2 linked regions of the Neorhizobium galegae bv. orientalis str. HAMBI 540 genome follow. The main gene of each other region encodes a partner of the protein of the gene in region 2 in a complex. Links are inferred from orthologs where the notes say so. Each region holds a gene or a part of one and is shown on either strand. Other genes may lie near its edges. The genes, in order: trxA and trxB.

Region 1 (15,868 bases), 1.7 Mb from region 2 along the record:
GGACTAGTGCTTGTCACCCATGGCAAGCTGGCTGAGGAATTTCGTCATGCGGTCGAGCATGTCGTCGGACCTCAGAAATTCATCGAAACCGTATCGATCGGTCCCGAGGACGACATGGATCAGCGGCGGCAGGATATCGTCGATGCCGTTACCAATGCCGATGAAGGTCATGGCGTCATCATTCTGACGGACATGTTCGGAGGCACTCCCTCCAACCTTTCCATTTCCGTCATGGAAAGCGGCCGGATCGAAGTCATTGCCGGTATGAACCTGCCGATGCTGATCAAGCTTGCCGGCGTGCGCAGCGACAACAACATGGACAAGGCGCTCGTCGAAGCCTCCGAGGCCGGTCGTAAATATATCAATGTCGCAAGCCGCGTCCTCAGCGGCAAATGAGAACCCAGACCGGATGTCATCCCCCTCTCCCCGTGAATTCCTGATCATCAACAAGCGTGGTCTGCATGCCCGCGCCTCCGCCAAATTCGTGCAGATGGTGGAGAGTTTCGATGCCCAGATCACCGTCTCCAAGGACGGAACGACCGTCGGCGGCACGTCGATCATGGGCCTGATGATGCTCGCCGCCAGCACCGGCTGCACGATCGAAGTCTCAGCGGAAGGAAATCAGGCCGAAGAAGCGCTGAATGCGCTCGAACAACTCGTCGCCAACAAGTTCGGCGAAGAAGCCTGACGCGCCCGCGATTTAACCGTCCGCTGACATAAACATATAAAGACTTCTTTATATCCCGTTGCCAGTTTGTAGGAAGCCTGCTACACCGCTGGCCAGTTTCCGTCTGCCAAGGCGGGTCTTGCCACGTCCGTCGGTACCTCGCCGGAGAAGGCACCACCGAACATGGAGAGCTTTATGAGCACTGAGAAGGATTACGTCGTCGCGGATATCAATCTTGCCGCCTACGGCCGCAAGGAGCTCGACATCGCAGAAACCGAAATGCCGGGCCTGATGTCGTGCCGCGAAGAATTCGGCACAACGAAGCCGCTGAAGGGTGCCCGCATCTCGGGTTCGCTCCACATGACCATCCAGACGGCCGTTCTCATCGAGACCCTTCAGCACCTCGGTGCAGAAATCCGCTGGGCGTCCTGCAACATTTTCTCGACCCAGGATCATGCTGCTGCGGCAATCGCTTCCGCCGGCATTCCGGTCTTCGCCGTCAAGGGCGAATCTCTGACGGAATACTGGGATTATACCGACAAGATCTTCCAGTGGGCCGATGGCGGCCTCTCCAACATGATCCTCGATGACGGCGGCGACGCCACCATGTACATCCTCACCGGCGCCCGCGCCGAAGCCGGCGAAGACGTTCTTTCGAACCCGACTTCGGAAGAAGAAGAAATCCTCATCGCGCAGATCAAGAAGCGCCTCAAGGCTTCGCCCGGCTGGTTCACCAAGCAACGCGACGCGATCAAGGGCGTTACCGAGGAAACCACGACGGGCGTGCACCGCCTTTACGAACTGTCCAAGAAGGGCCTGCTGCCCTTCCCGGCGATCAACGTCAACGACTCGGTCACCAAATCGAAGTTCGACAACAAATACGGCTGCAAGGAATCGCTGGTCGACGGCATCCGCCGCGGCACCGACGTGATGATGGCCGGCAAGGTCGCCGTGGTCTGCGGTTACGGTGACGTCGGCAAGGGTTCTGCCGCTTCGCTCGCCGGCGCCGGCGCCCGCGTCAAGGTCACCGAAGTCGACCCGATCTGCGCCCTGCAGGCCGCCATGGACGGCTTTGAAGTCGTCGTCCTCGAAGACGTCGTCGACAGCGCCGACATCTTCATCACCACGACCGGCAACAAGGACGTCATCCGCATCGACCACATGCGCGCGATGAAGGACATGGCGATCGTCGGCAATATCGGCCACTTCGACAACGAGATCCAGGTCGCGGCGCTGAAGAACCTCAAGTGGACCAACGTCAAGCCGCAGGTCGACATGATCGAGTTCCCCAAGGGCAACCGCATCATCCTTCTGTCGGAGGGCCGCCTGCTCAACCTCGGCAACGCCACTGGTCATCCGTCCTTCGTGATGTCGGCCTCGTTCACCAACCAGACGCTGGCCCAGATCGAGCTCTTCACCAAGCAGGGCGAGTACAAGAACGACGTCTACATCCTGCCGAAGCACCTCGACGAGAAGGTCGCCCGCCTGCATCTCGCCAAGCTCGGCGTGAAGCTGACGGAACTCTCCGACGAGCAGGCTGCCTATATCGGCGTCTCGCAGACCGGCCCGTTCAAGGCTGAACACTACCGCTATTAATCAATAGCCGGTTAATCCACAAGATATGGTAGCCGCAGCCTTGACAAAGGCTGCGGCTTCTTTTTTGGGCGCATCCCTTCCCGGCGATTCCCTAAGCAAGTATTGTTTTAGAACTTGATTCGCGCCTTCCCTGGAGCGTGATGCCGAAAGCCGCCAGCGGTTTTCGGACATCGTCGCGCTCCCACCATCTGATTGGGAGCCGTCCGGCTACGGGCAAGGCACGGAGTGGTATGTCTTGTCGATGAGCGGCAATTGGACGGAGACAGACCGGATATGTCGGTAAGAAAAATGAGCTCGTCAGAACGGGCCGATCCCCTTTGCGGCGGAGCGGAAGCTCCAGCTTTGCGTCCCGTTGCGGGGCGCTCCGGTTTCGGATCTCCAGACGGTAATGCGATCGTCGGCAGGCTTCGCCGCCTGGCGCTGTTCGGCAGCGCCTTTCTCTCGGGCACCGCCCTTTCCGGGCTCGCGACCGCAGCGCTTGCGCAGCAATCGGGTAACGCCGCCGTCCGCCTGTTTTCCTCGACGGAGGTCATCGTTTCGTCGCTGGTGATGGGCGCCCTCGGAGCCGCCTTGTTTTCCGCTATCTGGCTGGTGCGCCAGCGCGGCAATATGGAAGCCGAAACGCAGGAAATGCGCAGCGCCCTTTCCGACGCGCAGCAGCGGATTTCCAAGTTCGAGGCCCTGATCGCCGACAAGAACCGCCGGATCGTCGTGTGGGAGAGCGGTTCCTCCAAGCCGGAATTCCTCGGCCAGCTGCCGGTGGAAACCGGAGCGCCGCAGCAGGACCGCGAGTTTCTCGCCTTCGGCCGCTGGATGCGCGGCAGTTCCGCCAGCGAGCTCGAGAAATCGATCGAACTCCTGCGGGTAGAAGCCCGCTCCTTCGACATGGTGGTAGAAACCAACCGCGACGAAATCCTGGAAGTGCAGGGGCGCGTTTCGGGCGGCAAGGCCTTCGTCCGTTTCATTGCACTCAACAATCTGCGCGCGGAACTCGCCGAGCTCAAGATCGAGCGTGAGCGGCTGACCAACTCGATCATGCTGTTCCATTCGCTGCTCGACGCCATCGAGCAGCCGGTCTGGCGTCGCGATTCACAGGGCAAGCTGACCTGGGTCAACCATGCCTATGGCGATGCCGTGGAGGCTTCGACCCCGGCCCAGGCGATCGAGGACGGCCGCGAGTTTCTGGGCTCGATCGCCCGCGAAAAGATCAGGGCGGCAGCGACCTCCACCTCGCCTTTCCACGACCGGATTTCCACCGTGGTGCACGGCAATCGCACCATGTTCGACGTCGTCGACGTCGTCGTGCCGGGCGGTTCCACAGGCATTGCGATCGATGTTTCCGAAGTGGAAGCGGTGCGCGAGGAACTCAAGCGCACCCTGAAGAGCCACGCGGAGACGCTCGACCATCTGGCAACGCCCGTCGCTATCTTCGACGGCGACCGCCGGCTGCAGTTCTACAACCAGGCCTTCGTGCAGCTTTGGGGTTTCACGCTTCCCTTCCTCGACCAGAGGCCAGACAATAGCGAGCTGCTCGACAAGCTCAGAAGCGACGGCAAGCTGCCGGAACAGCTGAGCTGGCGGAGCTGGAAGGAAACGGCGCTTTCGGTCTACCAGTCGCCGGATACGCAGACCGACCTGTGGCATCTGCCGAATGGCCAGACGCTTCGCGTCATCGCAACCGCACATCCGCAGGGCGGCGCCACCTGGGTGTTCGAGAACCTTACCGAACAGGTGGATCTCGAGACCCGTTACAACACGCTGGTCCAGGTCCAGGGCGAAACGATCGACCATCTGTCCGAAGGTGTCGCCGTCTTCGGGCCGGACGGACGCATCCGCCTGTCAAACCCGGCCTTCCGGGCGCTCTGGGGCATCACCGCCGAAGAATCGAAGCCCGGCACCCATATCAAGGCGATCGAGACCGCCTGCTCGCCATCCTACGACAAGCCGGACGGCTGGCGCCGCTTCGGCCAAATGCTGACCAATTTCGACGATGAGCGCCCCTCGCTGCAGGGCACGTTCGAACTCTATTCCGGCCTGATCCTCGATTACGCCGTGACGCCGCTGCCGAACGCCCAGACGATGCTGACCTTTGTCGACATGACGGCGAGTGCCAGGGCGGAACGAGCGCTCAAGGAGAAGAACGAGGCGCTGCAGAAGGCCGACGAGCTCAAGAACGATTTCGTCCAGCACGTCTCCTACGAGCTGCGCTCGCCGCTGACCAATATCATCGGCTTCACCGACCTCCTGAAGACACCGGGCATCGGTACGCTGAACGAGCGGCAGTCGGAGTATATCGACCATATCTCGACGTCCTCCTCGGTTCTCCTGACGATCGTCAACGACATCCTCGATCTGGCGACCGTCGATGCCGGCATCATGCAGCTCAACTATTCGGAAATGGCGATCGACGACCTGCTCGACGACGTGGCGATGCAGATCGCCGATCGTCTGCACGAAAATGGCGTGGCGCTGGCGATCACTGCGCCGGCCGGGCTCGGCACTATCGTTGCCGACCAGCAGCGGCTGAAGCAGATCCTCATCAAGCTGCTCACAAATGCCACCAATTTCGCGCCGGAAGGCTCCGCCATCACGCTCAATTGCTGGCGCACCCATAGCGACGTGTTCTTCTCGGTGACCGACAAGGGTCCGGGCATCCCCGAAGATATCCTGAAGACCGTGTTCGACCGGTTCTCGGCCAATGCCAAGGGCGGCAAGCGCAGTGGAGCGGGTCTCGGCCTTTCGATCGTCGAGAGCTTCGTGACACTGCATCACGGCGATGTCGCGATCGACAGCAAGCCCGGCCAGGGAACCACGGTTACGTGCCGCATTCCAAGCGGTACGACGGCGCGGTCCGTCGCCGCCGAATGAGTGGTGAGGCAGCTCTTACCCTGACGCTTGCCGACGAGGCTGAAACGATCCGTCTCGGCGAAGATCTGGCGCTGGCGCTGAAGAAGGGCGACTGGATCGCCCTTTCCGGCGATCTGGGTGCCGGCAAATCGACCTTCGCCCGGGCTTTTTTGCGGGCGCTGGCGGATGAAGACGAGCTTGAAGTGCCGAGCCCGACCTTCACGCTGGTGCAAAGCTACGAGCTGCGCATTCCGGTCTCACATTTCGATCTCTATCGGCTTGGCGATGCCTCCGAACTGGACGAGCTTGGTTTCGACGAGGCGCTTTCCGGCGGCATCTGTCTGGTGGAATGGCCTGAGGTCGCCGACACGTTGTTGCCGCAGACCCGCATCCAGCTCAAGCTCGAACAGAGCGGCAGCGGCCGGACCGCGACGATCACGGCACCGGAGGCGCAGATGCAGCGCATCCGCCGCGTGCTGGCGATCCGCGAATTTCTCGACAGCCACGGTTACCCCGGCGCCCGACGGCGTTTCCTCACAGGCGACGCCTCGACCCGCGCCTATGAGAGCGTGACAATCGCAAACGGCGAAACGCTGATCCTGATGGACTGGCCGCGCCCGGCGCAAGGGCCGCCGGTTCTCGATGGCAAACCCTATCCCAAGGTCGCGCATCTGGCGGAAGACCCCTATCCCTTCGTGGCGATCGACGAATACTTGCGCGAACTGGGCTTGGCGGCACCGGAAGTGCTGCATGTGGATTACGACCAGGGCATCCTGCTGCTCGAAAATCTCGGCGAGGAGGGGGCCGTCGACGAAGACGGCAATCCCATCGAGGAACGCTACCGCGAAAGCATCGTGTGCCTGGCCTTCCTGCACAGCCACGAGATGCGCCAGGACCTGCCGGTCGGCGACGGCCATATCCACCATATTCCCGATTTCGACCCGACGGCCATGAAGATGGAGGCGCGGCTCCTCGTTGACTGGCACCTGCCCTGGAAACGCGGAACGCCGGCGACTGACGAGGAACGGCAGGAATATCTGGCGATCTGGGACAATCTCATCCGCGAGCTCGACGGCGTCGAGAAGAACCTGCTGCTGCGGGATTTCCATTCGCCGAACATCATCTGGCGGCCGCATGAATCCGGCGTGCGGCGCGTCGGCCTGATCGATTTCCAGGATTCGATGATCGGCCCAACCGCCTATGACCTCGCCTCGATCGTCCAGGACGCCCGCGTCGACATTCCGAAGGCGCTTGCCGATCAGCTGATGCTGGATTACGTGACGCTTCGCCGTGCCCTCGGGGCCTTCGACGAGCCGACGTTCCTGAAAGCCTGGGCAATCATGGCGGCGCAGCGCAACTGCAAACTCGCCGGCCTCTGGGTGCGGCTCTTGCAGCGGGATGGCAAGCCGGGCTATCTGAAGCACATGCCGCGGACGCTCCGCTATCTCGCAACGGCGCTGAGCCACGATGTGCTCACCCCCTTGCGCGATTGGTGCCGTCGGGCTGGAATAGAACTGCCCGAATCATAATTACGGTTGCCGATGACCATTCAACGAGCCCCCATCAAACAGGCGATGGTGCTTGCCGCAGGGCTCGGCACCCGGATGCGGCCGATCACCAACACGATGCCGAAGCCGCTGGTGCCGGTCGCCGGCAAGCCGATGATCGACTACGTGCTGGATTCGCTGAGAGAAGCCGGCGTCGAGCGGGCCGTCGTCAACGTCCACCACTTCGCCGACCAAATGGCGACGCATCTTGCGGCCTATAAGGGCCTCGAAATCCTCATCTCCGACGAGCGCGACGCGCTGATGAATAATGGCGGCGGTATCGTGAAGGGGCTGAAGCTTCTCGATCGCAGCACGATTTTCGTCATGAATGCCGACCTCTTCTGGATCGGCGAGACCCCGGGCAAGCCCACCAACCTGCAGCACCTGGCGGAATTCTTCGATCCAGAGCGCATGGACATGGCGATGCTCTGCGTCGACATCGACAACACGACCGGGCATAACGGCATCAACGATTTTGGCATGGATGCGGATGGCCGGTTGAGGCGCTACCGGGACGATCCGGCCAACCCGGTCGTTTATGCCGGCGCTTTCGCGATGAGCCCGTCCTTTCTGGATGACGCGCCATCCGATGCCTTCAACATCAATATCTATTTCGACAAGGCGATCGCCCGCGGCCGGCTCTACGGAACCATGCTCGACGGCCACTGGATCACCGTCGGCACGCCGGAAGCGCTGCCCGAAGCCGAAGCGGTGATCGCGCGTTATCCGGTGGAGGCATGACCACGCTATCCGGCAAGAAGCGGGTGTTTTCGATCCCCGCCGGAGCGCCGTTCCTGAAGACTCTGGCAGCCGCACTTTGTGACGGCCGACTCAACGAGACCTTCCGCTACGATCCGGCCGATCCGCTTTCGCTCGCCGACGTGACCATCTACGTGCCGACGCGACGGTCTGCCCGCGTGCTGCGCTCGGAATTCGTCGACCTGCTCGGCGGCCGATCGGCGATCCTGCCGGTCATCCGGCCGCTTGGCGAAACCGATGACGACAGCGGCTATTTCGATCTCGTAGCGCCTGATGAAATGGATCTGGCGCTGCCGATCGGCGGCACCGCGCGCCTGCTCGAACTCGGCCGCCTGATTCTTGCCTGGCGTAACCAGCTCCCAAAGATCGTGCTCGACGTGCATTCGGAATCGCCGCTCGTCGCACCCGCCAGCCCCGCCGATGCCATCTGGCTCGCTCGCGCCTTGGCCGAGCTCATCGACGCGGTCGAGACCGAAGAGCGCGACTGGGCCGATCTCAAAAAACTCGATACCGGCGAACATGCGCTCTGGTGGCAGCTGACCGCCGAGTTTCTGTCGATCGCCAGTGCCTTCTGGCCCATCCGCCTCGAAGAACTGCGCCGTTCTTCACCGGCAAAACACCAGGCAGCTATCCTGCGGGGCGAAGCGCGGCGGATTGCCTCCCGGGATCACAAGGGACCAGTGATCGTTGCGGGTTCGACCGGGTCGGTGCCGGCTGCTGCCGACCTGATCGCGGCGATCTCCAGCCTTCCGAACGGCACTGTCGTGCTGCCGGGGCTCGATCTCTCGATGCCGGCGGATCAATGGGCGATGATTGGCGAAGAGGCCTTTGACGGCAAACCCGAACCCGCCAGCCGCAGCCATTCGCAATTCGGCCTGTCGCGGCTGCTTAAAAAACTCGGCGCGACGCGAGAAGACGTGGCCGTGCTTGGCGAAGTTCCGGGCGATCTCGCCTTCCGCGCCGAAGCCCTCTCCCAGGCGCTGGTGCCCGCCAAGGCGACCGACCGCTGGAGCGCGTGGCGGGACAACGCCGACCCCTCCCTCCTGGCCCAAGCCTTTGCCGACGTCTCGCTGATCGAAGCCTCGAACGAACGCGAAGAGGCCGTCGCGATCGCCATCGCGCTCCGGCTTGCGCTCGAACAGCCCGGCAAAAACGGTGGCGAGAGCCAGGCCGCACTGATCACGCCTGATCGGGCGCTTGCCCGCCGGGTGACCGCCGAGCTTTCCCGTTTCGGCCTGCTCGCCGACGATTCCGCCGGCTCGGCCCTCTCCGGCACGCCGCAGGGCACGCTGACCCAGCTTCTACTCGAAGCGACGCTCCGGCCGGGCGACCCGGTGGCGATCGCCGCGCTGATCAAGCATCCGCTGATGCGCCTCGGCCTGCCGGCCGCGGACCTGCGATCGGCCGTCGAAGCGCTCGAAATCCTGGCGCTACGCGGTGGTCTCGGCGACATGGACATTTCCGCGCTGGAACCCCTGCTCGAAACCCAGCTTGCCGCCCAGCTCGAAGACAGGCATGCGCCGCACTGGCGGCTATCGCTGCCGACCGATGCCGCCGGCAAGGCGCGCGATCTTGCGCAGCGGCTGGCGAAAGCGGTCGAGCCGCTCGCTTCCGCCCTCGTCCGCCGCCGGCCGGATGGGCGCGGCCTTACGGCAAAACTCACGCTATCCGAATGGGCCGATCGCACCGGTCGCGCACTTGAGGCGATCTGCATCGATGAACGGCGAGACCTCGCAGCGCTCTGGTCTGGAGAAGCCGGCGAAAAACTATCGGGGCTGCTCTCCGAAGTCATCGAGACTGACGGACAGATGGAGGCGGATGGTCCGCAATGGATCGACATCGTCATGGCCCTGACGACCGGCGAGGCGGTAAAACCGCGTTCGCTCAGCCATCCGCGCATCTTCATCTTCGGTACTCTCGAAGCCCGGTTGCAGAGCGTCGACACGATGATCCTCGGCGGGCTCAACGAGGGGTCCTGGCCGGGGCAGACGGTCAACAACCCGTTCCTGTCCCGCACCATGAAGACTGACATGGGGCTGGAACCGCCGGAACGGCGGATCGGCCAGCTTGCCCACGATTTCGAGATGGCCTGCGGCACGCGGCATCTGATCCTTTCGCGCTCGATGCGCCAAGGATCCACGCCAACTGTCGCTTCACGCTGGCTGCAGAGGCTGCTTGCGCTGGGTGGACGGCAGTTCGCGGACGAGCTCAAGGCGCGCGGCCACCAATATCGCGATTGGGCTTCCATGATCGACACCGGCGAAAACCAACCGGTCTCCAAGCGCCCGGCCCCCAAGCCGCCGGCGGATCTGCAGCCAGTAAAATATTCCTTCAGCGAGGTCGGGCGCCTGCGCCGCGACCCTTATTCGATCTATGCCCGCCGCATCCTCAAACTCGATCCGCTCGCCCCGTTCAACCGCGATCCAGGCGCCTCCGAGCGCGGCACGCTCTATCACGCGATCATCGACCGTTATACCCGCGAGGGCCACAAGCCGGGCATGCCTGCGGCCAAAGAGGCTATGCGCCGGATCACTCAGGAACTGTTCGACGCCGAACAGCTGCCAACCCATATCGACCGCGTCTGGCGGCCCCGTTTTGTCGAAGTCGCCCGCGCCTTCCTGGATTGGGAAGTCGAGCGCGCGCCGGATATTCGCAGGACGATGACGGAAGTCGGGGCCGGCTGGGAGCTAGAGCCAGCCGGTATCCGCGTCACTGGTATTGCGGACCGGATCGATATCAAGGGATCGGGTCTCGCCGATCTCATCGACTACAAGACCGGTCTCAACCCCTCGGTATCCCAGGCTCGGGCGCTGCTCGATCCGCAGCTCGGCCTTGAGGCGGCGGCGCTCAGAGCCGGAGCGTTCAAGGATGCGGGTCCGTTGACGCCCGACCAGCTGCTCTATGTCCGGCTGCGTCCCGGCGATCGGTTCCGGGAAGACAAAGTCAACAACGAGGGTTCGAGCGCGACGGCCAAGCGGCAACCGAAATCGGCGATCGATCTGGCCGACGAATCGATCGAACAGCTCACCCGCTTCGTGATCACGCTGCGCAATGGCGAAGCCGGCTTCGCATCGCGGCTCGTGCCGATGGCCCAAAATGATTTCGGCGGCGAATACGACCATCTCGCCCGCGTCGCCGAATGGTCGACGGCCGACGACGAGGAGGCGGAAGCCGATGAGTGATCTGGCTCCGGAGGGCGACGACCCGATCAAGTGGATCGATTGGACGACGGTGCAGCAATCGCTCGCCTCCGATCCCATAAGTTCCGCCTGGGTTTCGGCCAATGCCGGTTCCGGCAAGACGCATGTGCTGACCCAGCGGGTCATCCGGCTGCTACTCGCCGGCTGCCGGCCATCGTCGATCCTCTGCCTCACCTACACGAAGGCTGCGGCATCGGAGATGTCGAACCGCGTCTTCCAGCGGCTTTCGGAATGGACGGTGCTTTCGGACGACGAACTGCGCAAAAGGATCGCAAGCATCGAAGGTGCTGAGCCGGATTTCCTCAAGCTCGCCGAAGCGCGAAGACTGTTCGCCAAGGCGCTGGAAACGCCGGGCGGGCTGAAGATCCAGACCATCCACGCCTTCTGCGAAGCGCTGCTGCACCAGTTTCCGCTCGAAGCCAATGTCGCCGGGCATTTTTCGGTGCTCGACGACCGCGCCGCCTCTGCCCTGCTCGCCGATGCGCGCCGCTCGCTGCTGACGGCGACCTCTGCGGAAGAAGACCCGGGGCTCGCGGAAGCCTTTGCGCATGTGCTGGATCTCGGAGACGAATTCGGGCTCGAAACGCTGCTCGGCGACATCATCGCCAACCGCACCGCGATCCGCCGCTTCATTGCCCATGCCGAACGGCACGGCGGCATCGGCGTAGAACTCAAGCACGCCTTGGGGCTCGGCCCGGCCGATACGGAAGACAGTATCGCAGCCGGCTACTGGCCTCTGCCCGGGCTTTCCGGCCTGACGCTCGATCTCTATCTCGCGCTTGCCGACCAGAAGGGCGGCCAGAAGGTCACTGAGGTCGCCTATGGTCTTCGGCTGGTCGCCAAGGAGCCGGATGTCCTGAAGCGGGCCCAGCATCTCGACCAGATCTTTCTCACCCGCGAGGGCAAGCCGAAGGCCGATAGCTCGTTGATCGCCAAGGCGATGACGACAACCGCTCCGGAACTCGCCGAAGCGGTGGCAATCGCCCGCGCCCATGTCGTCGCTTGTCGCGACCGGCTGCGGCTGATCCGGATGTTCCTCGCGACCAAGGCGGCGCTGACGCTGGCGCAACGCCTCAACGACGATTACGAGGACCTGAAGAAACAACGCAGCCTGCTCGATTTCGAGGACCTGATCGCCCGCACCGCCGATCTTCTCACCCGCGATGGCGTCGGCGCCTGGGTGCATTACAAGCTCGACCAGGGCATCGACCACATTCTCGTCGACGAGGCGCAGGATACCAGCCCGATCCAGTGGACGGTGATCAAGTCGCTCGCCGAGGATTTCTATTCCGGTGCCAGCGCCCGCGAGACCCGCCGGACCATCTTTGCCGTCGGCGACGAAAAGCAGTCGATCTATTCCTTCCAGGGCGCCCGGCCAGAGCGGTTTGCGGAAGAACGCAGCGAGACGGAAAAACGGGTGCGGGCCAGCGACCAGGCCTTCCACTCGGTGCGGCTGCCCCTCTCCTTCCGCTCCACGGCCGATGTGCTCGCAGCCGTCGACCAGGTGTTTTCTCTGGAGGAGAACTTTCGGGGCCTCAGCGCGCTGGGCGAACCGGTGCAGCACCGCTCCAACCGGATCGGCCACCCGGGCGCCGTCGATCTCTGGGACGTGGTGGTGCCGGAAGTCGCCGAACAGGAGGAAGACTGGACGGCGCCATTCGATTCGACGCCCGACAAGGCGCCCTCCGCCATTCTCGCCGGCCGGATCGCCAACCGGATCGAGGAGATGATCGGAAAGGAGACGATCATCGAAAAGGGCGTCGAGCGGCCGATCGAGGCCGGCGATATCCTCGTTCTGGTCCGGAAACGCGATGCCTTCGTCAATGCGCTGACGCGGGCGCTGAAACGTCGCGACAATATCCCCGTCGCCGGTGCCGACCGGCTGCGGCTGACCAGCCATATCGCGGTGCAGGATCTCCTGGCGCTCGGTCGCTTCCTGCTTTTGCCGCAGGACGACCTTTCGCTGGCGGCGCTGCTCAAAAGCCCGCTCTTCAATCTCTCGGAAGAGGACGTCTTCGAAGTCGCGGCTTTACGGGCGGAGAATACGAGCGCCTGGACACAGCTCATCCGCCTGGGCGACGAACAGCCGCTCCGGTTCCGCGATGCGGCCGACAGGCTCCAGCATCTTCTCAGCCTCTCGCGGCAGCTCAGCCCGCATGATCTGTTTGCCCGGATTCTCGGGGCGCAGGGCGGGCGGCGGAAATTCCTTGGCCGGCTCGGGACCGAGGCCGGTGACATTCTCGACGAGTTCCTGACCTTTGCGCTCGACCACGAGACCAATGGACTGCCGGGCCTGCAGGCGTTCATTTCGACCCTGGAGATCGAGTCGCCGGAGGTGAAGCGCGAGCAGGACGGCGGCCGCAACGAGGTGCGGATCATGACCGTGCACGCTTCCAAGGGGCTGGAAGCGCCGGTGGTGTTCCTGGTCGACAGCGGCTCGAAGGCGTTCATCTCCTCGCATGTGCCGAAATTCCGGCTGCTCCGGATCGGTGGCGACAGCGTGCCGGCCTGGGTTCCGGGCAAGATGCTGACCAATGCGATGACATCAGCCGATGACGATCGGATCAGGACCTCGACCGAGGAGGAATATCGCCGGCTGCTTTATGTCGGCATGACGCGGGCCGCTGACCGGCTGATCGTCTGCGGTTATCGCGGCAAGATCGACAATCCAGACACCTGGCAGTCGATGATCTCCAAGGCGCTTGCCGCAGACGAACACCATTGCAGCGCGGCGGAGTTTCAGGGTTCCGACGACCAATGGGGCGGTTTCAGGTGGCGCCTCCCGGCCGCTCCCGGCCAGGCACCGAAGATTGCGCACAAGGAGGCCGCGGCAGCTGACAAGCGACCGCTTCCGGCAAGCCTCTCCCGCGCCCTGCCGGCGCAAAAGATCCTGCCGCGACCTCTCAGCCCTTCCGGCGCCGGCACGATGATCGATGACGACGCGGATGATCTGATCGTCACTTCGCCGCTGTTTGCCGACCAAAAGGACCGCGCGGGATTGGCGCTGCAGAAGGGCAAGCTGGTCCATCGCATGCTGCAGATGCTGACGGATTCTCCCAAGGCCGAACGCGCCTCTGCCGCCCGTCGTTATGCGGACCGTGCGGCCCGTTTCTGGCCGGCGGCGGAGCGCGAAAAGCTCGTCGCCAGCGTCATGTCGGTGCTTTCGCATGCCGAACTCGGGCCGGTTTTTTCCGAGCGTAGCCAGTCGGAGGTCTCGATCATGGGCACGCTGACGCTGGAAGGCCGCGACTACGCGATCTCCGGCCGCATCGACCGGCTGGTGGTCACCGAAGACCGGGTGATCGTCCTCGACTACAAGACCAATCGCGTACCCCCGAAAACGTTGGAGGACGTGCCGCTGTCGCATCGGGCGCAGCTCGCCATCTATTGCGAAATCCTGCGGCCGCTTTATCCGGCAAAGAGCTTCGAATGCGTGCTGGTCTATACCGAGTCGGCGCAAGTGGTTACGCTGCCCGCGGAACTGCTGTCACGCTCGCTTGCGGAACTCAAAACAAAGTGAGATAGCGGCCATTGAAAACTTTGAGCGGGAAGCTCACATTTACACCAACAGAGAATCGTGAAGGAGAGCCCTATGGCTACCGTTAAAGTCGATAACAGCAACTTTCAGGCTGAAGTCCTCGACTCCACCCAGCCGGTGATCGTGGATTTCTGGGCTGAATGGTGCGGCCCCTGCAAAATGATCGGTCCGAGCCTCGAAGAAATTTCGAACGAGCTCGCCGGCAAGGTGAAGGTCGTCAAGCTGAATATCGACGAAAATCCTGAACTGGCTGCCCAGTTCGGCGTACGCTCGATCCCGACGCTTGCCATGTTCAAGGGTGGCGAAGTGGCCGACATCAAGGTTGGCGCCGCTCCAAAGACCGCCCTTTCGGCCTGGATTTCCAGCGCCGCCTAACTTCCAGTCGCATGCCCGCATAAAAAGCCCGGCTGATCCCTGCAGCCGGGCTTTTTCTTTGTTATCGCAGTCTTTGGGGTCAGGTCGGCGGGGTGCCGTTGTCGGCAAGGACATTGCCGGCAAAATAAAGCGAGCCGCCGATCAGGATGCGCGGCGGCGGAGCGCCCGGCACCTGGCGGCGAGCTATTTCCTGCAGCGCCTCGGCCGTGGAGCCGGCGGGCTCGGCCACCAGACCGGCATCGAAGGCTGCATGGGCGAGAACGACCGGGTCGAGGCCCGATTCGCTGCCGCGGATGCGCACGGTGAAGACGTGTTCGGCGATATCGGCAAAGGCACGGAAATAGCCGATCGGGTCCTTGGTGTTGATCATGCCGGCAATGATGTAAAGCGGCCGGGCCTGGCGTTCCTCGAAGGATGCCATTGCCTCGGCAATCACCTCGCCGGCGCCGGGATTGTGCCCGCCATCCAGCCAGATTTCAGAACCTTCGGGCGCATATTGCAGCAGTTTGCCTTCGGTCAGCTTCTGGAGGCGGGCCGGCCATTCGACGGTCGCCATCGCCTTTTCCATCATCGCTTCGGTGACGGTGAAGCCGGCAGCCTTGACGGCGCGGATGGCGGCGGCGGCATTGGCGTATTGATGGCGCCCCGGCAGACGCGGCAGGGCTAAATCGGCAAGGCCGAATTCGTCCTGGTAGATCAGCCGGCCGAATTCCTCATGGGCCGAAAATTCCTGGCCGTAGACGGCGGTCGGACAGCCGAGCCGCTCGGCGGTCGAGATCAGCACGTCGCGGGCCGCTTCAAATTCCTGATGGCCGATGACGACGGGACGGCCGCGCTTCATGATCCCCGCCTTCTCGGCGGCAATCAGTTCGACTCGGTCGCCGAGATAGGCCTGGTGGTCGAGCGAGATCGGCATGATGACCGAAACCGCAGGATCTGAAATGACGTTGGTGGCATCGAAGCGACCCCCGAGGCCGACTTCGAGGATCACCGCATCACCGGGCTGTTCGGAGAACAGTAGGAAAGTCGCCGCTGTGAGGATCTCGAAGACGGTGATCATCTGGCCGTTATTGGCCGCCGCGATGCGCCGCAGCGCGTCCGCCAGCATCTCGTCGCCGACGATCCGGCTGCGGCCGCCCTTGACGCCGATCCGATAGCGTTCGTGCCAGTGGACGAGATGCGGGGACGTATGGACATGCGTCGCATAACCGCCTGCCTCGAGCAGGGCACGGCAGAAGGCCGTCACGGAGCCCTTGCCGTTGGTGCCGGCCACATGAATGACACGCGGCAGCTTCCTGTGCGGATTGCCGAGTATTTCGAGCAGGCGGGTGATCCTGTC
Region 2 (16,057 bases):
CCTCCAGAGGGGAACAGCCAACACAGACAACCAGGAGGTCGTCAGCGCGCGCCGGCTCAACTCAATATGGGGAGCCGGGTTTCGCTCGACAAGGGTGCGGATGGGATATTGAACAGAAGTTTTTGGCAACGATGGTTATGAGGAACCAGCGGGATGAGCCAATTCAGTATTTTGAGCAAAAAAAGAGGGCCACTGGATCACTCCAGGGCCCTATAAGTGTGAAGGTCAAAAAAAACCTCCAGAGGGGAACAGCTGCTGCGGCGGAACTGGGAGGAAAAGCCGCCATATGCATCAGCTATGTGCGATATGGTGGTTTTTTGTGCAGCGAACAATAGTCTTTTGTGCAGGCCAGCCATGCGCAAGCTGCAATGCTTTTATTTCACGCGCTCAATGGTTACATATCAGGCGGCCGCAGAAGCGTGAAACTCTCTGGATTTTCAGGGATTTTTCGTCGAACGCGGCTCATGCGCGAGCCTCAGAAATTCCAGTTGCGAGCCTTGCCGACCACGAAGTCGCGGAAGACTTTCAGCTTCGCGGCGTTCTTCATTTCATCCGGATAGCAGAAATAGGTATCGAAGGATGGAATGTCGGCATTGATCGCCAGCTGAATGAGGCCCGGGTCGCGGCCGACGATATAATCCGGCAGGCAGGCGATTCCTATCCCCAGCAGGCAGGCGCGCTTGATCGACGTCTGGCTGTTGATCTGCAGGTGCGGCGTGCGGGTATTGTCCGATGACCGGCCGGCATATTCCAGCCAGTTGACGTCGAGCAGGTAGTTCGGCGCCGGTTCCCCGAAGGTGATGATGCGATGATGGTCGAGATCCTCGACCGATTGCGGCTCACCGTAACGGTTGATGTAGGAGGGCGCTGCATAGACGTGCATGTGCACGGTGAAGAGCTTTCGCTGGATCAAGTCGGACTGGACCGGCTGGCGCAGGCGAATGGCGCAATCCGCATGGCGCATGTTGACGTCCACCTCCTCGTTGTCGAGGATCAATTGGATCGACATTTCCGGATAGAGCTGCAGGAATTCCTGCACCTTGTCGGTGAGCCAGCCCTGGCCGAGACCGACGGTCGTCGTCACGCGCAGCTTGCCGGACGGCTTTTCCGTCGTCTCGGTAAGCTGCATCTTCACGGTTTCGAGCTTCAGCAGCACATCGTGGGCGGTGCGGTAGAGCAGTTCGCCCTGTTCGGTGAGAATCAGGCCGCGCGCATGGCGGTGGAAGAGCTTTACGCCGACATCCTGTTCCAGGGCACTGACCTGGCGGCTGATCGCCGACTGGGAAAGATGCAGCTTGTCGGCCGCATGGGTGAAGGACCCTGCCTCCGCCGCCGCGTGGAAAATGCGCAGTTTATCCCAGTCGAGCGGCACACCCATTGTTCAACGTCACTCCGCGGCTATGGCGACCGGCTGAATGCCGGAGAGGTAGCGTTCGGCCTCGAGCGCTGCCATGCAGCCCATGCCGGCGGCGGTGATCGCCTGGCGGAAAGTGTCGTCCGTCACGTCGCCGGCGGCAAACACGCCGGGCACGTCGGTGGCGGTCGAATCGGGAGCCGTCCAGAGATAGCCGTTCGGCTTCATCTTCAGCTTGCCCTTGAAGAGTTCGGTCGCCGGCGCGTGGCCGATCGCCACGAAGACGCCGTGGATCGGGAAGTCCGTGACCGCGCCCGTCTGGGTATTGCGCAGCTTGACGCCCTCGACGGAGGGCGGCATCGGCGCCTTGGCCGGCTTGCCGGTGATTTCGGCGATTTCGGTGTTCCACAGCACATTGACATTGACGCGCTGGGACAGGCGTTCAGCCAGGATCTTTTCCGAACGGAAACTGTCGCGGCGATGCACCACGGTCACCGACTTGGCGATATTCGACAGGTAGAGCGCTTCCTCGACGGCGGAATTGCCGCCGCCGACCACGATCACGTCCTTGTTGCGATAGAAGAAGCCGTCGCAGGTGGCGCAGGCGGAGACGCCAAAACCCTGGAACTGCTGTTCTGTTTCGATGCCGAGCCATTTTGCCTTGGCGCCGGTCGAGATGATGATCGTCTCGGCGGTCCAGACGGCTCCCGAATCGGTGCGCACGGTGAAAGGGCGATGGTTGAGCTCGACTTCGGTGACGAGGTCGTTGACGATCTCGGCGCCCACATGGGTCGCCTGCTTCAGCATCTGCTCCATCAACCAGGGGCCTTGGATCGGATCGCCGAAACCGGGATAGTTTTCGACATCCGTGGTGATCATCAGCTGGCCGCCCTGTTCCATGCCGGCGATCAGAACCGGTTTCAGCATGGCGCGCGCTGCATAGATGGCGGCGGTATAGCCAGCCGGGCCGGAGCCGATGATCAGGACCTCGGTATGACGGGAGGACATGGATTATTTCCTTTCAAAGACCGGTCGACGTTTCTTTGCCCCTCATATAGGTGGTCGATGTCCGGTCTGCCGCTATAGAAGCGCCATGTAAGATCGATCCATGCAGCAATGCAAGGGCAGCCTTGCACTAACAACAGATCAGTTGGCATGGAACACGAAAGCCAGGCGCCTCGAGACATATTCTTGCGTAAAATTCGTCTTGCGATAAAAGCACTGCAGAACGAAGGGGACTTCTGTGCTTCGCGCCGATCTTGATGCCATCGACATAAAAATCCTGCGGGAATTGCAACGCGACGGGCGTATGACCAATGTCGAGCTCGCCGAGCGCGTCGGCATTTCCGCGCCGCCCTGCCTGCGCCGCGTGCGCAAGCTCGAGGAAGCCGGTATCATCGAGGGCTATCACGCGCTGCTCAACGCCCCGAAACTCGGCGTCGATCTCGTCGCCTTCTGCATGGTCGGGCTGAAGCGGCAGTCGGACGCGGACTTGAAGGCCTTCGCGGCGAAGGTGCAGCAATGGCCGATGGTGCGCGAGGCCTGGATGGTCAACGGCGACAGCGATTTCCTGCTGCGCTGCGCGGCCCAGAACCTCACCGTCTTCCAGGACTTCGTCATTGAAGTGCTGACCGCAGACCAGCACGTGGACACGGTGCGCACCATGCTGACCATCCGGCAGGTGAAGCATCTGGGCCTGGTCGAGATCTGAGGCGTACCGGCATGGCGAATCGCTTCGTCACTTGCTGCCGGCTGACCGAAACCGCTTTTTGTGGATGAAGGCAATCAGCTTGTCTTCCATCAAGCGCCGCTGCTTGGCGAAGGCGTAGAACCATTTCCGCTTGTTGGTTTTTCTGGCGCGGCCGGAGCTCGCCAGGATTTCGCTTGCGGCATCCGTGGTGGTGACGGGCGAGGGCCAAAAGGAATAACCGTGGCCGGTGCGGGTCAGCCAGTGGCGGAAATAATTGTCAACCGGGGCGAACATCTTGCGGTGCTCTGCGAGGAAAAGCCGGGCGCCTTCGCGCGACCAGACGATGGCGCTGGTGGTCATCGGAAAATAATGGGCCGCTACCAGTTCGCAGTCGTGGCCGCCGATGCCGTAGCGGGAAAGGGGAGTAGCGATCTTCAGCTTGTTGTTGCCGATGTTGATCAGCCGCCAGTCGGGATCGACCTTTTCAAGATCCGGGAGCGCCGCTTCGAGCAGTTCGACCGGGTTGCAGAGCGGTAGCGCATCGTCTTCCAGCACCAGCGCATAACGGGCTTCGGATTTCAGGAAATGCTCGGCGACCTTCAGATGGCTGCGGTAGCAGCCGATCTCGCCGCCGACGAGGGTGCGGCCCATATAGCTCTGGGCACGCTCGGCGTCGTAATCCGGGATCGTCGCGAGATCGAATTTGCGGCCGTCGACGGCGGAAATCCGCTCGAAGGGTACTCCAAAGGCTGAAAGCCGGTCGCTGATGGTCTGCAGGCGGTCATTGCTGCCATCCAGATTGATGACATAGGTCTCAAGCGATTGCATTTTTCCCTTTTCCGCCAAGGAGGCGCAGCGGCTTTTGGTCCGCCACTTCCGCTTCCGTCGCCGGTAGACTTGTGATGATGTAACGATGTGGTCGAAATTGTTCAGACGTTGCTATATCGCGGCCGTATCGTTTTTGGAACAGCGGCGCGTTTATGCCTGATAACATCGTCGGCTTGGAGGCTGAAGTCCTTCGGCAGCGCATGCGCAGCAGGGCCAACATTTCAGGGACAACCATTCGCCTACCCCTTGCGCAGGTTTTTCAACCGTAACATATAGGCGGCGCTGCCTATAGATGCTGGTTTCCGGTACAAAGCGGCGGAAAACAGACAGGCGAGGCGACATCGATGCGGGTTCACCAGTATATTTTCGGCAAGGACGGCGGAGCGGAGAAGTTCTTCGTGCATCTGGTCGGCGCGCTTGCGCGGCGTGGCGTAGAGCAGACGGCCGTAATGCGCTGGAACCGCCGCTGGAAGCCGGATGTCGAGGCCCATGCCCGCGTTATCGAAAGCAATTTCCGCAACCTCTCCATCGACCGTATCCTTCTGCCGATGAAGGTGCTCTCCATGGCAAAGCGAGACAAGGCCGACGCGATCATTTCCTGGTCCACCCGCGGCGCCCGGCTGATGCCGGACTATAAGGGCGGTATCAAGCTCTCCCGTCTCGGCGACTACCCCACCCATCTCGGCTATTTCAAGAACTCGGACATTCTCGTCTGCAATACGCCGGGCATTGCCGACCATGTGCGCAACAATCTCGGCTGGACCCGCGGCGTCGAGGTGATCTCGAACTTCACGGACACGTCGGTCGTGGCGCCGATCTCAAGGTCGGTTGCCGATACGCCGGACGGCGTGCCGCTGATCATGACGATGGGCCGTTTCGTCAAACGCAAGCGTTTCCATCTGCTGATCGAGGCGATGACGGCGGTGCCGGACGCCTATCTGTGGATCGCCGGCGACGGCGAGGAGCGGGAAGCGCTGGAAGCGGTCATGCGCGAGCACAAGATGGAGAACCGGGTACGGTTCCTCGGCTGGCACAAGGATACGCGGCCGTATCTGGCCGCCGCCGACATCTTCATCATGCCCTCCAGCCACGAGCCGCTCGGCAACGTCATTTTCGAGGCATGGGCGCAGAGCAAGCCGGTGATTTCGTCGCGCTCGGAAGGTCCGTCCTGGTTCGTACGCGACGGCGAAAACGGCCTGCTCGTCGATATCGATGACGTCGCCGGGTATTCGCGCGCTATCAACCAGGTGATCGCCGACCCGCAGTTGGCTGCGAGCCTTGGCGAACAGGGCAGGGCGACGCTGGTCGGGCAGTTTTCGGAAGAGGCTGTGGCGAACGCCTATATCGAGCTTTTCAAGCGGAAGCCGTGATCCGGTAGATATTGCCGAGCAGCTTTGCTTCGCCCTCGATGCTGAAATTTTCGAGCGCATGGGCGCGGGAGCGAATCGAGGCAGCCTTGCGGCGGGGCTCGTCGTCCATAAGGGCGGCGGCCGCTTCGGCCATCGCATCGACGCTATCGCGGGCGATGATCAAGCCGGTTTCCTCTTCGCCGGTCACTAGCAGTTCCGGGAATGCACCGACATCGGTGGCGATCACCGGCACCGCGGTCGCCATGGCTTCCAATGGCGTCAGCCCGAAACCTTCCCAGCGCTGCGGCGCGATGAAGAGGTCGAGGGCGCGATACCATTCGTTGATATCGGTATGCTCGCCGACGAACAGGATGCGGTCGGCGAGGCCGGCGGCGGCGACCTTCTTCTTCAACCCATCCTCGAAATCCACATGCGGGCCGGTGGCGCGGCCGGCGACGATCGCCGACCAGTCCCTGCGCTCGGCAAGCACCTTGATCATCGAATCGACGAAAAGATCGGTGCCCTTCTGGCGGCGCACGCGGCCGAAACAGCCGACAATCTTCTGTGCGGGATCGAGACCGCGGGCGCGCTTGGCCTCGGCCGTGTCCGATGGTGGCGAGAAGCGGTTGGTGTCGATGCCGTGCAGCACGACGGTGTTCTTGACCGTCAGGTAATCGGCCGTCTTGCCGCTGGTGGCGATCACGCCGTCCATTTTCGAGACCAGCCATTTCGTCCAGCCGGTATGGCGGCGCTGCGAGGCTGAGGTGAAGACGATCTTCATCGGCATGCGCAACACGTCACGCATGAAAATTGCCGGCAGCATCTCGATATTACGGCGTGCGTGCCAGATCCGGCACCGCCTGCCGCGCGGCGGCGACCAGAGGCGGAAGAGGTCGCGATAGCGGATATGCGGCAGATCGCTGGGCAGGCCGGGGCCAAGCGCTGCGACCTTCTGGCCAAGCGATCTCTGGACGGGGACGAGCTGGATGATCGTCGACGTGACGCCGGAGAGGCGCCGCTTGAAATTCGGCGCGATGACTTCGACGTCACGGATATCGATGATGGCGGGATCGCCGTTTTTGCCCACGGGCGTATCAGCCCCAGGAAATGGCGAGGATGGCGTAGGCCTTGGAGCCGCCGGGAGCGACCACTTCGATGGAATCACCCTTTTCCTTGCCGATCATCGCGCGCGCGATCGGCGAGGAAATGGAGATGCGGCCGGCCTTCACGTCGGCTTCCTGGTCGCCGACGATCTGGTAGATCTTTTCCTCGTCGGTGTCCTCGTCGATGAGCTTCACGGTGGCGCCGAACTTGATCTTCGAGCCGGACATTTTCGACAGGTCGATGACTTCCGCACGCGCGGTCAGGTCTTCAAGCTCGGTGACGCGGCCTTCGTTATGGCTCTGTGCCTCCTTGGCGGCATGGTATTCTGCATTTTCCGAAAGGTCGCCATGGGCGCGCGCTTCCGCGATTGCCTCGATGATACGGGGGCGCTCCTCCTGCTGACGCCAGCGCAGCTCCTCCTGCAGCTTGGAAAAGCCACTCTGCGTCATCGGTACCTTTTCAACCATTTCCTTGTCCTTCAGGCGCATGCCCGCGGATGCCGCGGACACAAAAAGAAACAGGTTCCGGAGCGAAACTTCGGAACCATCGTAAAATCAGAATGTAGGTCACTATAACAGAATTTCGACAGCGAACGCTAGGAATTTCGAAACCTTGTCCGTGTGCCCCTCCCTCAGCATGTGGATACAAGCGGCACCATTTGTCAATGACTTGACAGGCGGAAAAAGAACGTTTAGCGAACACTCCAATGAAGAAGTCGCTGAAAGAACGCCTGGCGTTCCTTTCGGATGCTGTTACATGCGATGCTTCCCGTGCCTCCAGCGAAACCGTGACGCGGGGCTTGTCCGCGACAGGCCGGCTAGGTTCGACGGTAGTTCGGACGTCTGCCATGCCTATACGCCAGACGGGCGATGCATATCGCTCCTCAAGAAGAACCTGCTCACCAATTTCTGCTCCCCGGTAGCGGGGCCGACTCAGGCAGGATTTGAATTGGATCAAGCGCTTGGCGGCGCGAGCGCAGAGACTGATTCAGGCCGCCGGGGGACGAAAGTGGGGTTGTTCGGCAGGTTGGGTGGATTGTAGCCACCGGCCGCAATGCGCTTCTGCACCGAGACATGGATCTGTGCGTTGGCGTCGATTTTGCGCGGTTCTCCGAGTGGGATGTAATAGGGGCCAAGCCGTGGCCATTTCCGCGTGGACGTCTTGGAGAAACGGCGAGGGATAAATTCGACGAAACGCCAGAAGAAGCCCTTCAGGGATTCGTTTATTGGCCCCAGGGGGTCCGGAGCGACATATTCCGGGTTGCCGATGCCCAGGACCAGCATGGGTGCGCTGTCCGGGTTTGGTTCAACGCCATGGGCGCATGCCTCGTCGAACAGCCATTCAAGCGCTACCTTGGCGAGGCCGCTATCTTTTTCGGGATTGCCGCCGCCGACGTCGCCGTGGCAGCCCGCAAACCATACTTCCTGGAAATCCTGGGGTTTCTTTTGGAACGCTTGAGCCGCTTCCGACCAATAGTCGTATTGTTGTTCCGGTTTCCAGAGAGACGGACGGAACATCGACCGCCGCTCGTCAATCGCAACTGCATGGCGCACGATTTCGATGCGGTCGTTCTGGTTGGTGAAAGGCTGCTGTTTTAGTTGAAGGCCGAAACCGGTGGGGCGCGGTTCGAAAACGGAACTTACCGTGTCCCAAAGGCCGACGAAATGAATACGTATCTGCCGCGCTTGAAGGACTTTCTGATAGTGCCTGATCTCACCGCCGAAGCCACCGCCGGCATCCAGACGTTTGTAGGCGCGATAGGCATAGTCGAGGAGATTAAGCTGATCGCTTGAAATCAATCCGACCATCCGAATAAAGCCGGTGAGAAGGCGCACAGTATAGGCGCCCCTGCTGAAACCGAAGGCGAAGATGCGGTCACCGGGTTTGTAAACCTCAACAAGAAACCGATAGGCTTCGAGCACATTGTCGTCGATCCCGACGCCAAAGGCGAGGCCGGCCCTGATTTTGATCCACGACCGGACCCGTTTCAGCATGCCCGTCATGCCAAAAGTTCCCACGCCGGGATCATAGAAGACATGTTGTCGAGCATTACGCTCAAGCGCGCCGTAAAGCCTCAGGACGTTCGTCCTGTCGCCACCGATTTCATTCGACGTGCCATCGCACAATATTACGATATTCTTGGACATGCCTTGCACCCCGAGCATCCGTTTGAACGGTAGCATTCGAAGGCAATTTTTGCAATCCTGAGTAGATTTCGTGTTCAAAAGCCCGCGCAGGAGTAGGCGCGGGACCTGTCAAGATTTCAGGCGAAATAGCTCTGCAGCGGGCGGACTTCGAGATTGCCGGCTTTCAGCGCCTTGATCGCGAGTGCCGCAGCTTCAGCGCCGGCCATGGTGGTGTAGTAAGGCACTTTCTGCATCAGCGTCGCGCGGCGCAGCGATTTGGAATCGGAGATCGCCTTGTTGCCGTCCGTGGTGTTGATGACAAGCTGGACCTGGCGGTTGCGGATCGCGTCCTCGATATGCGGGCGGCCTTCCAGCACCTTGTTGATGCGGGTGGAGGCAATGCCCTGTTCGGCGAGGAAGCGGGCGGTGCCGCCGGTCGCCAGAACCTTGAAGCCGATGTCGGTCAGGATGCGGATTGCCGGAAGCACCCGGATCTTGTCCTCGTCGCGCACGGAGACGAAGACCGTTCCGTCACGCGGCAGTTCGACACTGGCGCCGAGCTGCGACTTGGCGAAGGCTAGCGCGAAATCCGTGTCGAGGCCGATGACTTCGCCGGTCGAGCGCATTTCCGGGCCGAGCAGGATGTCAACGCCAGGGAAGCGAGCGAACGGGAAGACGGCTTCCTTGACGGCGATGTGCTTCAGCGCGCGCGGATCCGGCTTGGTGCCGTAGGCCGCGAAGGTCGCGTCGAGCTTTTCGCCGGCCATGACGCGGGCGGCGATCTTGGCGATCGGCGCGCCGATGGTTTTTGCCACGAAAGGCACGGTGCGCGAGGCGCGCGGGTTGACTTCCAGCACATAGACAGTGCCGTCCTTGATGGCGAACTGGACGTTCATCAGGCCGACGACATGCAGAGCCTTGGCCATGGCCTTCGCCTGGCGTTCCAGTTCGTCGATCATCTCAGGCGACAGGGTGCGCGGCGGCAGCGAGCAGGCGCTGTCACCCGAATGGATGCCGGCTTCCTCGATATGCTCCATGATGCCTGCGACATAGACGTCGGTGCCATCGCAGACACAATCGACGTCGACTTCGATGGCGTTGCTCAGGTAGCTGTCGAACAGAAGCGGGTTCTTGCCGAGCAGGGTATTGATCTGGCCGGTCTTGTCGTTCGGGTAACGCTGCTTGATGTCTTCCGGCACCAGGCCCGGCACCGTGTCGAGCAGATAGGTCTGCAGCATCGATTCCGAATGGATGATCTGCATGGCGCGGCCGCCGAGAACGTAGGACGGGCGCACGACCAGCGGGAAGCCGATTTCCGAGGCGACCAGGCGGGCCTGTTCGACGGAATAGGCGATGCCGTTGTTCGGTTGGTTGAGGTCGAGCTTCATCAGGAGCTTCTGGAAACGGTCGCGGTCTTCCGCAAGGTCGATCATGTCGGGCGCGGTGCCGAGGATCGGGATGCCGTTCTTTTCAAGCGCTTCGGCGAGCTTCAGCGGCGTCTGGCCGCCGAACTGGACGATGACGCCGACCACTTCGCCCTTTTCCTGCTCGGCGCGCAGGATCTCGATCACGTCTTCGGCTGTCAGCGGCTCAAAATAGAGCCGGTCTGACGTGTCGTAGTCGGTCGAGACGGTTTCCGGGTTGCAGTTGATCATGATCGCTTCGTAACCGGCATCCTTCAGCGCGAAGGCGGCGTGGCAGCAGCAGTAATCGAACTCGATGCCCTGGCCGATGCGGTTCGGACCGCCGCCGAGGATGACGACCTTCTTGGCGGTCGACACTTCCGCTTCCGAGCGCAACTCGCCGACGAACGGCGTTTCATAGGTCGAATACATGTAGGCGGTCGGCGAGGCGAATTCGGCAGCGCAGGTGTCGATGCGCTTGAAGACCGGGCGGACGTTCAGGCTGTTGCGCAGTTCCGCCACTTCCTTCGGCCGTTTTTTGGTGAGGCTGGCGAGGCGGGCATCGGAAAAGCCCATGGCCTTCAGCATACGCAGGTTCTCGGCATCGTCCGGCAGGCCGTGCTCGCGGACGCGGGCTTCCATGTCGGTGATGCCCTTGAGCTGGGCGATGAACCACGGGTCGATCTTGCAGGCCTCATGGACTTCGCCTTCGGTGAGGCCAAGGCGTAGCGCCTGGGCAACCATGCGCAGCCGATCCGGGGTCGGCGTGCCGATTGCGGCGCGAATGGCGTTCTTGGAGTTCTCGCCTTCCTCGAAGCCGGGAATTTCGATCTCGTCGAGGCCGGTCAGGCCGGTTTCAAGGCCGCGCAGCGCCTTCTGCAGCGATTCGGCGAATGTGCGGCCGATCGCCATGACTTCGCCGACCGACTTCATCGCAGTCGTCAGGACCGGCGAGGCGCCCGGGAATTTTTCGAAGGCAAAACGGGGGATTTTCGTGACCACGTAGTCGATCGACGGTTCGAAGGAGGCAGGGGTGGCGCCGCCGGTGATGTCGTTGTCGAGTTCGTCGAGCGTGTAGCCAATCGCGAGCTTGGCGGCGACCTTCGCGATCGGGAAGCCGGTGGCCTTGGAGGCGAGCGCCGACGAGCGCGAGACGCGCGGGTTCATTTCGATGACGACGAGGCGGCCGTCCTTCGGGTTGACGGCGAACTGCACGTTCGAGCCGCCGGTCTCGACGCCGATCTCGCGCAGAACCGCGATCGAGGCGTTGCGCATCATCTGGTATTCCTTGTCGGTCAGCGTCAGAGCCGGCGCGACGGTGATCGAGTCGCCCGTGTGGACGCCCATCGGATCGATGTTCTCGATCGAGCAGATGATGATGCAGTTGTCCGCCTTGTCGCGGATCACCTCCATCTCGTATTCCTTCCAGCCGAGCACCGATTCTTCGATCAGCACTTCGGTGGTCGGCGAGGCATCGAGGCCGCCGGAAACGATCTCGAAGAATTCCGAGCGGTTATAGGCGATGCCGCCGCCGGTGCCGCCCATGGTGAAGGAGGGACGGATGATGGCGGGTAGGCCGACCACGTCGATCGCCTGGGCGGCGATCGCCATGGCGTGGCTGATATAACGCTGCTTGCGGTCGGTCTCGCCAAGGTTCCACTGGTTTTCGAGCTCGTCGAGTGCCTTGTCGAGTTCGGCACCCGTCAGGCTTTCCTTTACCCGGTTGCGCTCGATCTCATGAACTTTACGGTCGGTATCCTTGATGTCGGTGGCGTTGGCCAGCATCGACTTCGGGGTTTCTAGGCCGATGCGGGACATGGCTTCGCGGAACAGGGCGCGGTCTTCGGCCATGTCGATGGCGGCCGGCTTGGCGCCGATCATCTCGACATTGTAGCGGTCGAGCACGCCCATTCTCTTGAGGGAGAGCGCGGTGTTGAGAGCCGTCTGGCCGCCCATGGTCGGCAGCAGTGCGTCCGGACGTTCCTTGGCGATGATCTTGGCGACAACTTCCGGGGTGATCGGCTCGACATAGGTGGCATCCGCCAGTCCCGGGTCGGTCATGATCGTCGCCGGGTTGGAATTGACCAGGATGACCCGGTAACCTTCTTCCTTCAGCGCCTTGCAGGCTTGGGTGCCGGAATAGTCGAACTCGCATGCCTGGCCGATGACGATCGGACCCGCGCCGATGATGAGGATCGATTTCAAATCTTGGCGCTTTGGCATGGGTTGTCTTTCCGCTTTTTGCCTGCGCAGAAAACCGGCACGGCGTGGAATACCACCGGTCGGGTCGCGCGAGCATGTCTTTTCAGGCTAGACGCGGCTTATAGGCAAATGTTCTAGCGAACGGAACCCCATAAATCGCCAAATCGACAGAAATCGCGGCCGGTTTTTGAGGCGTTCCAATAAAGAAGTCTTAATCAGGTTTGCGTATTGTCAAGAAATCGGGGGCTTTCTATCGAGACGTTTGCAGATGCGGCAACGGGGGTTGCGCACGGGGCAGGCCGTGCGGTTTCTGGCATGTTTCGTGCGCGAGTGCGGCTTTCGGCTGCGCAAGGATGCGTTGCTCTACGCGCTTATCGGCTTCTATTCGCTCGGAGGCCTGATATTCCTCGGCCTTACCGGCACGACGGAGATGATTTCGTATCAATTTTACTTCGATCAATGGCCAGCGGTGTTTGCTGTTTTCCTGCCGCTGATGGCGGTCATTATCGATCTGTCCATGCTGACATTGCGTTTCGACAGGCGGCGGCCGCTTGCCTATCGCCGCGTTTTTTCCGCCCGCCGCGTTGCCTCTCTGGTCTCCGGTGTGCTGTTGATGATGGGCCTGATGGTTTTCCAAGGCACGTTCACCTCGATCAAAAACGCCTTGCCGACGCTGCAAGGTGGTTTCCATTACGACAAGATACAGGCGGATATCGACGCCTGGATATATTTCGGCTTGGATCCGTGGCGGCTGCTGCATGCGGTGGCCGGTTACGACGTGGTTCTTGCCATCGTCGAATTCAACTATAGCGCGGCGTGGTTCATCATCTGCTTCGGCGCGCTCTTCTTCGCCCTGACGTCACCAGCCGCAGACGATATTCGCCAACGTTACATGCTGCTTTTTCTGTTTGTCTGGGTCATATGCGGCAATGTGCTTGCGGGTATGTTCCTGTCGGCCGGTCCGGTCTTTTACGGTGCCGTGACCGGCGACCACACACGGTTTGCCGCGCTGACGGCGTTTCTTGCTCAGAGCCAGTGGGTGAATTCCGCAGCGCATTACCAGTCCTATCTCTGGAGCCTCTACGAACAGGGCACCTCTGGTTTCGCAGGCGGTATTTCCGCCTTTCCGAGCGTCCATGTCGGCTTGACTACCCTCAACGCTTACTTTCTGGCCGAACGTTCCCGCGGCCTCGGCATCGTGGGCTTCATCTATGTAGGCTTCATCCAACTGAGCTCCGTCTATCTTGGCTGGCACTATGCCATCGACGGGTAAGTCTCGTTCATGATCGTGACGCTGGCCTATTTCTCCGCGTCGGCGTTGTGGCGAGTGCCTTTCGTGTTCACCCGGCGTTCGGACGCTGCTGCAGCGTAGCCAAGGGGTGGTAATCTAGTCGAACCGCGACCGCACGGCGTCCATATAAGTGCGGCTCACGGGGATTTCAGTGCCATCCTTCATCATCAGCACAAGCTTGCCGTTGTCGCGTTTCAGTGTTTCGACATGGGCATCCGCCACCCAATGGGAGCGGTGCACCTGCAGGCCGGGCGTGGCCCCAAGTTCCTTCAGGGCGTCGGCGAAACGCAGGAGGACCAGTTCATGGCCGCGGGTGGTGACCACGTCGGTATAGTGATCCTCGACTGAAAGCCGCAGGATTGCGCCGCGGTTCTGGGGTTTCAGCCGGGCGAGGATTTCAGGTTCGGATACGGGCCAAGCGGCCTGCGCTGCAGCAGGAGAAGGTGATGCAGGCGGGGCTGGCGTGGAAATCTCGGCGATCTGCCGGTGCATGGCCGTGTAGGTCAGAAGACAGAAGACGGCGCAGAGCGGCAGCGCAAACAGCGCCCGGTGGAAGCCGGTTTCCATCTCGGTCCAGTGGCCGAAGAAGGCGAAATCGATGGCGCCGAGTGCAAAGCCGATCGGTAGGGCTGCAACCAGCGAACCGATCATCATGCGGGCGAGCGTATGGTTGATGCGGTTGCGCAGCAGGATTTCCGCCATGATCGACAGACAGATGGCGATCGTCCAGGTGACGGCATGGACGATCAGCCAGTAACCGAGCCGGACGCCGAGCGTCATCCGCTCCAGCGTGCCGTAGGGGCCGGTGACGACAAAGATCAGGATGACGAGCGTAAAGGTCGTCCAGAAGCGCCAGGAGCGGGTGAAGAGCTGCAATTCACGAAGCGTGGAGCTCAAAAACGAGTGATTCACGAAGTTTGTCCGTCGTCTGCGCCATTCCGATTGAGGGCAAGCCAGTCATGGCGGAAACAGGCGATCAATTCAATCGCCTCCCGTTCTCGCCGATTTCGACAGGTACTTCCCATGAACCTTCAACCGCTTCTTGACGCCCCGCTTGCCGTGCAAGTCCATGTGGCGGCAGTTCTGCCGGCATCGGTGCTCGGCGCCTATATCCTTCTCAATCGCAAGGGCACGCCGGTCCACCGCCTGCTCGGCAAGATCTGGATGGCGCTGATGGTCATTACCTCGCTTTCCAGCTTCTTCATCCACGAGATCAATCTGTTCTACGGCTTCAGTCCGATCCATCTCCTGTCGGTCTTCGTGCTCGTGGGGGTGTGGCGGTCGATCAGTGCGGCGCGCGCTCATAATATGAGGGCGCACAAGGCGACCGTCATCGGCATGTATTTCGGCGGCATCGTCATCGCTGGCCTGTTCACGCTGATCCCGGGCCGGATCATGAACACCGTGGTGTTTTCCGGCGGACCGAGCTGGATTTTGCTTCTGACGCTCATCGCGATCGCCGGGACGCTTCTTCTTCAGCAGAGGCTGGCGTCGCGGCGAATTTAGGAGCTTGTATCAAGAATTTCCTCGAAGCGTACCGTTCGGCGCCTTCCTGTCATGGACAGGCCAGGATTGCGGGATTAGAGCTGCAACCAAGACACTTGCAGCAACGGCCATCCGCGATGACGACCGCTTGCGCGGAGGAAATTCAATGGCCGATGCAACATCCAAACCCGTTTCCGCAACTGCCGCCGAAGTGACGATCCTGCCGATCATCCTGGCGGTCAGCTTCTGCCATATGATCAACGACATCATGCAGTCGATGATCTCAGCGATCTATCCGATGCTGAAGACGGATTATGCCCTCGATTTCTGGCAGATCGGCATATTGACGCTTGCCTTCCAGTGCACGGCCTCGCTGCTACAGCCGGTGATAGGCATCATCACCGATAAGAAGCCGTTCCCCTATTCGCTGCCGGTCGGCATGGGTTCGACCTTCATCGGCCTGTTCATGCTGGCGAACGCACATTCCTATGGGGTGCTGGTGATCTCCGCCTCGCTGATCGGCATCGGCTCGGCCGTCTTCCATCCGGAATCCTCGCGCGTGGCGCGGCTTGCTTCCGGTGGTCGTTACGGGATGGCGCAGTCGGTCTTCCAGGTCGGCGGCAATTTCGGCCAGTCGATCGGCCCGCTGCTCGCAGCCTTCATTATCGTGCCGAACGGTCAGGGCAGCGTTGCCTGGTTCTCGGGAATCGCGCTGCTCGGCATTGTCGTCCTGTCGTGGGTGGCGCGCTGGTACAAGGCGCATATGCTCGCCAACCAGGGCCGCAAGCGGGTGCTGAAGGCCCATAACCTTTCAAAGCGGACGGTGACCATCTCGCTCATCGTGCTGACCATCCTGACCTTCTCCAAGAACGCATACATGGCGTCGATCAGCAGTTATTATACATTCTTCGTCATCGAGCGCTTCCAGGTGACGGTGCAGCAGTCGCAGATCATGCTGTTCATCTTCCTCGGCGCCGTCGCACTCGGCACTGTCATCGGCGGGCTAGTCGGCGACAAGTTCGGCTCCAAGGTGGTGATCTGGTTCTCGATCCTCGGCGTGCTGCCGTTCACGCTCGCCATGCCGTTTGCCAACCTGCCGGTGACGATCGGGCTTTCGGCGATCATCGGTTTCATCATGGCATCGTCCTTCCCGGCGATCGTGGTGATGGCGCAGGAACTGGTGCCGGGCCGGGTGGGGATGATCGCCGGCATCTTTTTCGGGATC

Evidence for each region.
Region 1: the proteins of trxB (region 2) and trxA are in contact, whole or in part, in a crystal structure (PDB 1F6M), measured with the Escherichia coli proteins. The link is inferred for Neorhizobium galegae bv. orientalis str. HAMBI 540 from one-to-one orthologs.

What each region holds. Positions count from the first base shown.
Region 1 is NZ_HG938353.1:4,172,226-4,188,093, reverse strand. Bases 13,102-15,868 are described here. They hold trxA (thioredoxin), read left to right. Parts: upstream 13,102-14,208; coding sequence 14,209-14,529; downstream 14,530-15,868. Other genes in these bases: RG540_RS20115 (bifunctional folylpolyglutamate synthase/dihydrofolate synthase), read right to left, coding at 14,609-15,868; addA (double-strand break repair helicase AddA), read left to right, coding at 13,102-14,136. In the rest of the region: RG540_RS20160 (PTS sugar transporter subunit IIA), read left to right, coding at 1-396; RG540_RS20155 (HPr family phosphocarrier protein), read left to right, coding at 365-688; ahcY (adenosylhomocysteinase), read left to right, coding at 863-2,263; RG540_RS32415 (hypothetical protein), read right to left, coding at 2,264-2,434; RG540_RS20145 (PAS domain-containing sensor histidine kinase), read left to right, coding at 2,537-5,131; tRNA (adenosine(37)-N6)-threonylcarbamoyltransferase complex ATPase subunit type 1 TsaE, read left to right, coding at 5,128-6,639; RG540_RS20135 (nucleotidyltransferase family protein), read left to right, coding at 6,652-7,398; double-strand break repair protein AddB, read left to right, coding at 7,395-10,598; more of addA, read left to right, coding at 10,591-13,101. UniProt on the Escherichia coli protein: Participates in various redox reactions through the reversible oxidation of its active center dithiol to a disulfide and catalyzes dithiol-disulfide exchange reactions.
Region 2 is NZ_HG938353.1:2,460,454-2,476,510, reverse strand. Bases 376-3,331 are described here. They hold trxB (thioredoxin-disulfide reductase), read right to left. Parts: upstream 2,363-3,331; coding sequence 1,388-2,362; downstream 376-1,387. Other genes in these bases: RG540_RS12240 (glycosyltransferase family 25 protein), read right to left, coding at 3,093-3,331; RG540_RS12245 (Lrp/AsnC family transcriptional regulator), read left to right, coding at 2,598-3,065; RG540_RS12255 (LysR family transcriptional regulator VtlR), read right to left, coding at 476-1,372. Also shown: more of RG540_RS12240, read right to left, coding at 3,332-3,872; RG540_RS32370 (hypothetical protein), read right to left, coding at 3,859-4,107; RG540_RS12235 (glycosyltransferase), read left to right, coding at 4,217-5,242; RG540_RS12230 (glycosyltransferase family 4 protein), read right to left, coding at 5,226-6,284; transcription elongation factor GreA, read right to left, coding at 6,316-6,792; RG540_RS12220 (DUF2235 domain-containing protein), read right to left, coding at 7,279-8,472; carB (carbamoyl-phosphate synthase large subunit), read right to left, coding at 8,589-12,077; RG540_RS12210 (phosphatase PAP2 family protein), read left to right, coding at 12,244-13,329; RG540_RS12205 (LytTR family DNA-binding domain-containing protein), read right to left, coding at 13,444-14,259; RG540_RS12200 (DUF2306 domain-containing protein), read left to right, coding at 14,371-14,853; RG540_RS12195 (MFS transporter), read left to right, coding at 14,999-16,057.